Regions from separate parts of the Pseudomonas sp. MPR-R2A5 genome, predicted to be linked through region 2. Evidence: predicted binding sites of a transcription regulator. Region 2 holds the regulator's gene; each other region holds the start of a gene.
What was found. Region 2 encodes FliA, which starts transcription of late flagellar genes. Its sites were predicted from a motif close to CTAAAGTTTNNNNNNNNNNNGCCGNTAA; they were not measured.

Region 1 (3,275 bases), on a different contig from region 2:
TTATCAATCCTGCCGCATCGTCGGCTTACAACCCCGTGGCAAACAGCTCAGTCAACGCCACGCCTCGCTCTTCGGTGTCGCCAGGCGATGAAGTCAAACCCGATACCTATGGTTCAGCAACCGATAGTGGCACCTTCAGCTCAGTCTCAATCCTGGCTCAGCAATTGAGTGAAGCCGCAACGCGTGCCGAAACCCGCATCGGCCAAAACGATACCAGCCTGCTCGACTCGATTACCGGCGATCAGTACTTCGTCAACCAAGCGCAGCACGACGCGCAGGTCCCCTCTACCGATAACCCGGATCTCCTGGCACGGGCTCGACAAGCGACCGGCTTCGTCAACGGTTCTGATACCAACCCGTTCAAGGGCCTCACGCGCGATCAACTCCAGCTGATTGCCCACGACGACGGCGGGCCTTTCACCCTCAATGAGCGACGTGCCGCATGGGAAGAGCTGCGATCGATGGAGCCTCCGGCGCCGGCCAAGTCCAATTCCCACCGTGACCTCATGATTTCGCGCCTGTTTGGTAGCAACACCGAGCCACCGGTCGCCAAGCCACCGTTTACCCGCTTCAATGGCACCCTAAACCCTAACCTTTTCCTTAACCGCGAGGATCGTGCCTTGTTCGCGGATATGTATGCTTATGCGCAGGCGCAGGGAGTGGATTTGGTTTATGTCGATGCATTGGCCATGACACTCGGCACCTATCGTCATCACAGCGATGGCCGCCAGCTCTTGGGGGGCAACACCGGCTATGACGCGGAGCGGTATCGAGTGACTTTCGATTTCAAGCCGGAAGATGCTGCAATCGCCTCACGCGTCCTCAATGGTTCGGCGATCAACAGTACCCGTATCGACCAGGGTTTTTTGCGATACATCCTGCATCCAGACCATGGAGCGTTCATGAACATCGGGGGGATACCGTTCCTGGAGAAGATGGTGAACAAGTTCTCCAGCGAGGGCGATCAGCAACCGCCGCTGGGCAGCGAGTTCGCCACCTACACGCGAGTCCGGATCGAGGATCACATTGTTCGCACCACGGACAAGTCCATAAGGCTGCCGCCCTCCGAAGCACTCTCGGGTATCGTTAATGGCGTATGGGGCCTGACCGAAAAAGGCAAGGCGGCTGGCTATAGCATCGACCCGGTCACCGGCCGGATGAGCAAGCCAGCCAACGCCCCTGATGATCAAGCGTCGCCGTCCTCTACCCTGAATGCCCCTGTGGATACGGCGCTCAATCGCAATGCCTTCGACACCCTCGCAGACACCCGCGACCAGCCCAACGCACGATGGATCTGGCCCGGCCATCTGTTCAAGTTGATGAGGGGGTTCAAACCTTGAGGCTTGGGTGAAGACGGTCAAGGGCGGTCCTCTATCACCGCCGGTTGGGGGGCAATGGCGCAAGAGCGCGGCGTAGCCAGCCCCCGAGGCTTCTCAACGTCATGAGCGGACGTTAACGGCAGCGATTCGAAAGGCGCAGCTTCAGCGGGACTGAACACCGTGGACGTTCATCCGTTGGTCATAAATCAGACGGAAGGCACATAAGGTGTCTAAAGTTGTTCTGTACTGCGCAGATAAACCCTATGTCGTTTATATCCGCAACAACGTTCAAGGATCGAACTCATGACCCAGCGTCAAGCCAGCCGCATTTCCCCTACCGGTCATCCGCGTTTTCGCTGGTTTGCTTTCATCCCGGTCCTGCCCGCCGTCGTGTGGATATTGGTGCAATCAACTTCTGCGGCCAACCTGGCGGCCTGCGCGGTACTGGTGTTGATCGGCTTCGGTGCCTGTGCCTGGAGCGCGGGTTCGCAGCGTGACGCCACGCGGCGAGCCATTGCGCGTGCGCAGGCGGATCAGGCCGACGCGGACGCGGCACATAACGGCATGGCCGCGCGGGCACAGCTTGATGAAGTGTTGCTGGGCGCCATGCCGATCTGGGCCAAGCAGGTGGAAAGCTCGCGCCATCAGACCGAAGAAGCCATTGTGAGCCTGGCCAACCGTTTTACCGGCATTGCCGCACGGTTGCAGGAAACGGTACAAGCCTCGCAGCACGCTGCGGGTGAGCTGGATGGCCAGGCCGCCGACGGCGCGCTTGAGGTGCTGGCGCGCAGCGACAGTGAGCTGAGCCAGGTGATCAATTCGCTCAAGGCGACCCAAAGCAGCCGTGACCAAACCCTGGCCCAGGTCCGTAGCCTCACCGCCTATACCGGTGAACTGCGCACCATGGCCGCCGACGTGGCGGCGATTGCCGCGCAAACCAACCTGCTGGCGCTCAACGCGGCCATCGAGGCGGCGCGGGCTGGCGAAGCCGGTCGTGGCTTCGCCGTGGTGGCCGATGCGGTGCGCAGCCTGTCGAGCAAATCCAGTGAAACCGGCCAACAGATGTCGGCCAAGGTCGACATCATCAATAACGCCATTACCCAACTGGTACAGGCCGCGTCCAGCAGCGCCGACCAGGACAGCCACTCGGTGGCGGCGTCCGAAAACAGCATTCAAGTGGTGCTCGAGCGCTTCCAGAACATCACCGGGCGCCTGGCCGAGTCCGCCGACCTGCTCAAGCAGGAAAGCTACGGCATTCGTGATGAGATGACCGAGGTGCTGGTCAACCTGCAATTCCAGGACCGGGTCAGCCAGATCCTCAGTCACGTGCGAGACAACATGCACGCCTTGCATGACCACCTCCTGCAGGCCAGCCAGGCCCCTGACCAGGCGATCGCCGTCGACGCCCGGCAGTGGCTGGCGCGCATGGAAGCCACTTATGCCACCGACGAGCAACGGCGCATCCATCATGGCGAAGCGGCCGTGCAGCAGAATTCTCAAGACATTACCTTCTTTTAGGAGCACCTCATGGCGAAGAATGTATTAGTGGTCGACGACTCCAGCAGTGTGCGGCAAGTGGTCGGCATTGCCTTGAAAAGCGCCGGTTACGACGTGATCGAAGCGTGCGACGGCCGGGATGCCCTGGGCAAGCTCACCGGGCAGAAGGTGCACCTGATCATCAGCGACGTAAACATGCCCAACATGGACGGCATCACCTTCGTCAAGGAGGTCAAGAAGCTGGCCAACTACAAGTTCACCCCGATCATCATGCTGACCACCGAGTCCCAGGAATCGAAGAAGGCCGAGGGCCAGGCCGCTGGCGCCAAGGCGTGGGTGGTCAAGCCGTTCCAGCCGGCACAGATGCTGGCAGCGGTCTCAAAACTGATTCTGCCCTGACACCCGGCGCCAGGGAGGCTCCCATGCCCATCACCCATGAAACGTTCGATGACACCACCC
Region 2 (3,275 bases):
CACCGAAATCGAAGAACCTCGCCAGGCCTGGCGCATGTTGCTGGCCCACCTGGCGCGGATGATCGCCACTCCGGAAATCGAACCCCTGGAAGAGGGCGGTGTGATCGCCATGGTCGGCCCTGCCGGCATGGGCAAGACCACCACCCTGGCCAAGCTGGCGGCCCGTTATGTGCTCAAATACGGCGCTTCGAATATCGCGCTGGTGAGCATGGACAGCTACCGTATCGGCGCCCAGGAGCAACTCAAGACCCTGGGCCGCATCCTCAATGTGTCGGTGACCCACGTCGACCCGGGCCAGTCGCTGGCCAACGCGCTCGACCCGTTGCTGCGCAAACGCGTGGTGCTGATCGACACCGCGGGGCTGCAAGCCAGCGACCCGGCCTTGCGCCTGCAACTGGAAAGCCTGGCCGGGCGTGGCATCAAGTCTAAAAATTACCTGGTGCTTGCAACCACCAGCCAAAAACAAGTTCTTACCGCTGCGTACCATAGCTACAAGCGCTGCGGGCTGGCCGGCTGCATCCTGACTAAGCTTGATGAAACGGCGAGTCTGGGCGAGGTGTTGAGCCTGGCCATCAGTCATGAACTACCGGTCGCCTACCTGACCGACGGGCCGCGGATCCCGGATGACCTGCATCTGCCGCGCCGTCATCAGTTGGTCAGCCGTGCCGTCAGCGTGCAAATGCAAGAAGAGCCTAGCGAGGAAGCGATGGCCGACATGTTCGCTGACCTCTACCACAACCCGGCAAAACGGGTGGGTTGAGTCAGTATGAACACCGTGAAATGTATCTACATCGATGGTCTGCAAGCGATTCACGCGGCCAAGCCATGTAGCCTGCGTCTAAGCAAGACAAGGTAAAGAAATAAAATGGGCAGCATGCATCCCGTACAGGTGATCGCGGTGACCGGCGGCAAAGGTGGCGTCGGGAAAACTAACGTGTCAGTGAATTTGTCCCTGGCGCTGGCAGAGCTTGGCCGTCGCGTCATGCTGCTGGATGCTGACCTGGGGCTGGCGAATGTCGACGTTCTGCTGGGACTGACGCCCAAACATACCCTCGCCGATGTGATCGAGGGCCGCTGTGAGCTGCGTGATGTGCTGCTCCAGGGCCCCGGTGGGATCCGTATCGTACCGGCCGCCTCGGGCACCCAGAGCATGGTGCACCTGAGCCCGGCGCAGCATGCCGGTCTGATCCAGGCGTTCAGCGATATCGGCGACAACCTCGACGTGCTGGTGATCGACACCGCCGCCGGGATCGGCGAGTCGGTGGTCAGCTTCGTGCGCGCCGCGCAGGAAGTGTTGCTGGTGGTCTGCGATGAACCCACCTCGATCACCGACGCCTATGCCCTGATCAAACTGCTTAACCGCGACTACGGCATGAACCGCTTCCGCGTGCTGGCCAACATGGCCCAAAGCCCGCAGGAAGGCCGCAACCTGTTCGCCAAGTTGACCAAGGTCACGGATCGCTTTCTCGATGTCGCCCTACAATACGTCGGCGCAGTTCCCTATGACGAGTGTGTGCGCAAGGCTGTGCAAAAGCAGCGTGCAGTCTACGAAGCGTTCCCTCGTTCGAAATGCGCCTTGGCGTTCAAGGCTATTGCTCAGAAGGTCGATACTTGGCCGTTGCCCGCCAACCCTCGGGGGCATCTGGAGTTTTTCGTCGAGCGATTGGTGCATCAGACGAGCGCAGGACCCGTGCTATGACAGCGACCGGCTACAACGCCTACAAGAAGTCCGCCCGTGACAGTCAGGGTGAGTTGATCGAGCGTTACGCGCCTTTGGTCAAACGCATCGCCTATCACTTGCTGGCACGCCTCCCCGCCAGTGTCCAGGTCGAAGACCTGATCCAGGCCGGCATGATCGGCCTTCTCGAAGTGTCGACCAAATACGACGCGAGCAAGGGCGCGAGTTTCGAGACGTATGCGGGTATCCGTATCCGTGGCGCGATGCTCGATGAGGTGCGCAAAGGCGATTGGGCGCCGCGTTCGGTACACCGCAATACGCGCATGGTCAGTGACGCAATTCGGTCAATTGAAGCAAAAACCGGTCGCGACGCTAAAGATCATGAAGTTGCGGCCGAACTCCAATTGAGTCTCGACGATTATTACGGGATTTTGAACGATACCTTGGGCAGCCGCCTGTTCAGTTTCGACGACCTGTTGCAGGACGGCGAACACGAAGGGTTGCACGAGGACGGCGCGAGTACGCATATGGAGCCGTCGCGTGACCTGGAGGATGAACGCTTCCAGGGCGCATTGGCCGACGCAATTGCCAATTTGCCGGAGCGTGAGCGACTGGTGTTGGCGCTGTACTACGACGAAGAGCTGAACCTCAAGGAAATCGGTGAGGTCCTGGGGGTCAGCGAATCGCGTGTCAGCCAGCTGCACAGCCAGTGCGCGGCCCGCTTGCGGGGGCGATTGGGAGAGTGGCGCGCGCGCTGACAGGCAGTGTGGGGACACTGCAGACGCAACCGCGAGGGCCTTGGCCGCCGCGGGGGCTAACCGTGGTGCCCTGGGCAGTCCTTTTTGTGTAACGCCTGTTGATTGAAATGGCGCGTCCAGGTGCTGGGCGCGTTTAAGACTGCTTGGAGGTCGAATTGGACAAGAACATGAAAATCCTCATCGTTGATGACTTCTCAACGATGCGGCGGATCATAAAAAACCTGTTGCGTGACCTTGGGTTCACAAACACGGTCGAGGCGGATGACGGCCTTACGGCGATTCCGATCCTCAACAGCGGGAGCATCGACTTTCTGGTAACCGATTGGAACATGCCGGGCATGACGGGTATCGACTTGTTGCGCCACGTGCGTGCCGACGAAAAACTGCGCAGTCTTCCCGTGCTGATGGTGACCGCCGAAGCCAAGCGTGAACAGATCATCGAAGCCGCCCAAGCCGGGGTTAACGGCTATGTGGTCAAACCATTCACTGCGCAGGCCTTGAAAGAGAAGATCGAAAAAATCTTCGAACGCATCCACGGCTAATGCTGCCACGGGGGAGCTATGGAGCAAAAAGAATCATCGCAGGCCGACTTTGAGTCGACCCTGAAAAAACATGCTCACCAGCTGGTCGACAGCCTTGAAAAAGGCCAGTTCGGCGATGCGGTGCAGTTAATCCATCAGCTCAACCAGACCCGTGACCGCGGCCTGTACCAGGAGGTGGGCAAGCTCACACGCGAGCTTCACAGTGCGATCGTCAATTTCCAGATTGACCCGCACATGCCTCAAGCCGAAGAGATTTCGCAGATCACCGACGCCACCGAACGCCTGTCCTATGTGGTC
Region 3 (3,275 bases), on a different contig from region 2:
GATAACTGGCGGTGCGGCGGGTACAGCGCCGTCAGGGCCATTTTCGGGACTGGCAAGTGTGGCAGCACTTCCACCAGCGTCCCCCGGGCCAGTTGCTGCATCGCATGATAATGGGGGGCCTGGATCAACCCGTATCCGGCTTCGCAAGCAGAGAAATAGCCGTCTGAACTGTTCACCGCGACAGTCTTGGCCAGGTTGACGCTCCGCAACTCGTTCGCTAATGCGAATTCCAGCCCGAAGCGTTTGCCGCTGGCGCTGGACACATACTCAACCATCTGATGCCGGGCCAGGTCGTCCAGGGTTTGGGGCACCCCCATGCGTTCCAGGTACCCGGGGCTGGCCAAGGTCAGTTGGTCCATCATCGCCAGCGGCCTGGCCACCAGTGATTCGTCCAGGGCCGGGCCACCGCGCAGCACGCAATCCACACCTTCGCGTATCAGGTCCACCGGGCGGTCATTAAGGCTGATCTCCAGTTCAATCTGCGGGTAACGCGAGGTGAACGTCGGCAACGCGGGGATCACGATAAGGCGCCCGATACCCGACGGCATATCAATGCTCAGGGTGCCGCGCGGGTTCTGGCTGCGGGTAGAAAACACCGCTTCGGTTTCCTCCAGGTCTGTCAGCAATTGCACGCAACGCTGGTAATACGCCGTGCCATCCAGGGTCGGACTGACCTGACGCGTCGTGCGCTGCAACAACTGCACGCCCAGGTGCGCTTCCAGTTGCTTGATCAGGATCGTCACCGACGCGCGTGGCAGTTGCAGGCTGTCGGCCGCCTTGGCGAACCCGCCCAACTCGACAATCCGGGTAAACACGCGCATTGCGTTGAAACGGTCCAAATCTCGCCACCTCTATTATGGATTATTTAGATTTTACGAATAGTGATAGTGCTTTTAGCCGGTTTATCCCGGTTTTGTCGAGGGTAACAATAGGCGCCTACCTCAACAGGAGCTGCACCCATGCACACTCGTCAACTCGGTAAAAACGGCCCACGTGTTTCCGCCATCGGCCTCGGCTGCATGGGCATGACCGACTTCTACACCCCCGACACCGATACCACCGAGGCCACGGCCACCCTGCATCGCGCGCTGGAACTGGGGGTCAACTTCCTCGACACCGCCGACATGTACGGCCCGCACACCAATGAACAACTGATCGGCCAGGCCATCGCCGGCAAACGCGATCAAGTGTTCCTGGCGAGCAAATTCGGCATCGTGCGCGACCCGGCGAACCCGGCGCGGCGCGGCGTCAATGGGCGTCCCGAGTACATCCGCGAGGCCATCGACGGCACGTTGCGGCGGCTGGGCATAGAAACACTGGACCTGTATTACCAGCACCGCATTGACCCTGAGGTCGCCATCGAAGAAACCGTCGGCGCCATGGCCGAGCTGGTCAAGCAAGGCAAGGTGCGTTACCTGGGCCTGAGCGAAGCGTCCGCCGCCACCTTGGAACGCGCCCACAAGGTGCACCCGATCAGCGCGCTGCAAAGCGAATATTCCTTGTGGAGCCGCGACCAGGAAGACAACGGCTGCCTGGCCGCCTGCCAACGCCTGGGCATTGCCTTCGTGCCCTACAGTCCGTTGGGCCGGGGCTTTCTCACCGGCGCCCTGCAAAGCCCGGACGATTTCGGCGCCGATGACTATCGCCGTCTCAGCCCACGTTTCCAGGGCGATAACTTTGCGAAAAACCTGCAATTGGTGAAACAGGTACAACGCCTGGCGGCTGACAAAGGCGTCACCGCCGGGCAATTGGCTTTGGCCTGGGTGCTCGCGCAAGGTGACTTCATCATCCCAATCCCCGGGACCAAGCAGCGCAGGTACCTGGAACAGAACGTAGCGGCTGTATCGATCACCCTCACCCCGGCCGAACTGGCGGCGTTGGACGCCATCTTCCCTGCCGACGCCACAGCTGGCCTGCGCTACCCCAAGGAAGTCATGGCAATGCTGGATATCTGACGAGCCCTGCCAGGGAGCCCCTTTATCAAGGGGCTCCCACTTCCTTGCACCATCGTACCTAAAGCTATTGCGCGCCAAGCCGATAGCCCTACGAAGCTCTAACAAAGCCGCGTCGACAATAAACGCTTCGTAAGGACGACCCCCATGCCCCCACTGCGCTCCATCCAAGCTCGCTACACCGTGTTCCTGGTGCTGTTCGTCCTGATGCTATTAGTGTTGACCGTCGTGGGCATCGGCCAATTGGTCGCGCCCACCCTGCGCCAGACTGAAGAGCAGGTCGTACTCAATCGCATCGCCGAGGTTGCGGTACAGATCCAGGGCGAGTTGAACAAAGTCCAGGCCCAGCAACGCACCATCACCCAAACCATCCCCCTGCTCGACAGCGATGCCATCGACAAGGTCCTGCCAGGTCTGGTGGACCAGTATGGCGAGCTGAAAGTGTTCGGCGGTGGTATCTGGCCGCTGCCCAACCAGCGCACGCCCGGGCGCAACAAGCACAGCACCTTCTGGCACCGTGATGCGTCGGGCAAGCTGGCCGTGAACACCTTCTGGAACAGCGACCCGGCGCCCAACTACTACGACCAGAGCTGGTACAAGGGCGGCCTCGCCGCGCCACGCGGGCAATGTGCCTGGGCCGCGGCCTACAAGGACGACGCCAGCCAGGAGCCGCGCACCAACTGCGCCATGGCCATCCAGCGTGATGGCGCGGCGTATGGCGTTGCCACTATCGACGTGACCCTGGGTTTCTTCAACGACCTGGTGGCGAGCAAGGAAAAAGACATCGGCGGGCAAATGCTGATCGTCGAAGGCGACGGCAAGATCATCAGCAACAGCACACGTATCAACAGCCCGGTGGTGCTGAAGAACATCAGCGAACTGAGCGGCACCTCGGCGTTCGCCGCCATGATCAGCAAAGCCCTTGGCCAGCGTGACCAGAAGTTGCAACGCAGCGAGTTCGACAACCAGGGCGTGGCCAGCACCTTCTACATGCGCCCGATCGAAGGCACGCCATGGTTCCTCGCGACCGCCCTGCCCACCTCGCTGATCACCGCCCAGCGCGATGACGTGCTCGGCACCCTGGCGCTGCTGCAAATTCCCATGGTACTGCTGCTGGTGCTGCTGGCGGCCTATGCGATTCGCCAGTTGGTCCAGCGCATGAAAACGCTGAAAAGCAACATCGACGCACTCTCCGCCGGCGACGCCGACCTCACGCGACGCATCACCATCCGCGCCGAAGACGAACTCGGCGCCATCGGCCACTCGGTCAACCGCTTTATCGTCTACCTGCAAAACATGATCGGCGAAGTGACCCTGGCCACC

Region 1: AC1Q6I_RS14515 (methyl-accepting chemotaxis protein) is a predicted target of FliA. The motif match lies at 1,550-1,577, and genes of this name have one in related genera.
Region 3: AC1Q6I_RS17370 (methyl-accepting chemotaxis protein) is a predicted target of FliA. The motif match lies at 2,014-2,041, and genes of this name have one in related genera.

Annotation. Positions count from the first base shown of each region.
Region 1 covers NZ_JBXAFK010000018.1:11,806-15,080, reverse strand. The annotation lists gene AC1Q6I_RS14520 (hypothetical protein) at 1-1,340, shown strand, start outside; gene AC1Q6I_RS14515 (methyl-accepting chemotaxis protein) at 1,623-2,837, shown strand; gene AC1Q6I_RS14510 (response regulator) at 2,847-3,215, shown strand; gene AC1Q6I_RS14505 (STAS domain-containing protein) at 3,239-3,275, shown strand, end outside.
Region 2 covers NZ_JBXAFK010000043.1:65,582-68,856, reverse strand. The annotation lists gene flhF (flagellar biosynthesis GTPase FlhF) at 1-760, shown strand, start outside; gene fleN (flagellar synthesis regulator FleN) at 866-1,699, shown strand; gene fliA (RNA polymerase sigma factor FliA) at 1,696-2,436, shown strand; gene AC1Q6I_RS25985 (chemotaxis response regulator CheY) at 2,604-2,978, shown strand; gene AC1Q6I_RS25980 (protein phosphatase CheZ) at 2,997-3,275, shown strand, end outside.
Region 3 covers NZ_JBXAFK010000023.1:9,381-12,655, forward strand. The annotation lists gene AC1Q6I_RS17360 (LysR family transcriptional regulator) at 1-839, opposite strand, end outside; gene AC1Q6I_RS17365 (aldo/keto reductase) at 960-1,955, shown strand; gene AC1Q6I_RS17370 (methyl-accepting chemotaxis protein) at 2,100-3,275, shown strand, end outside.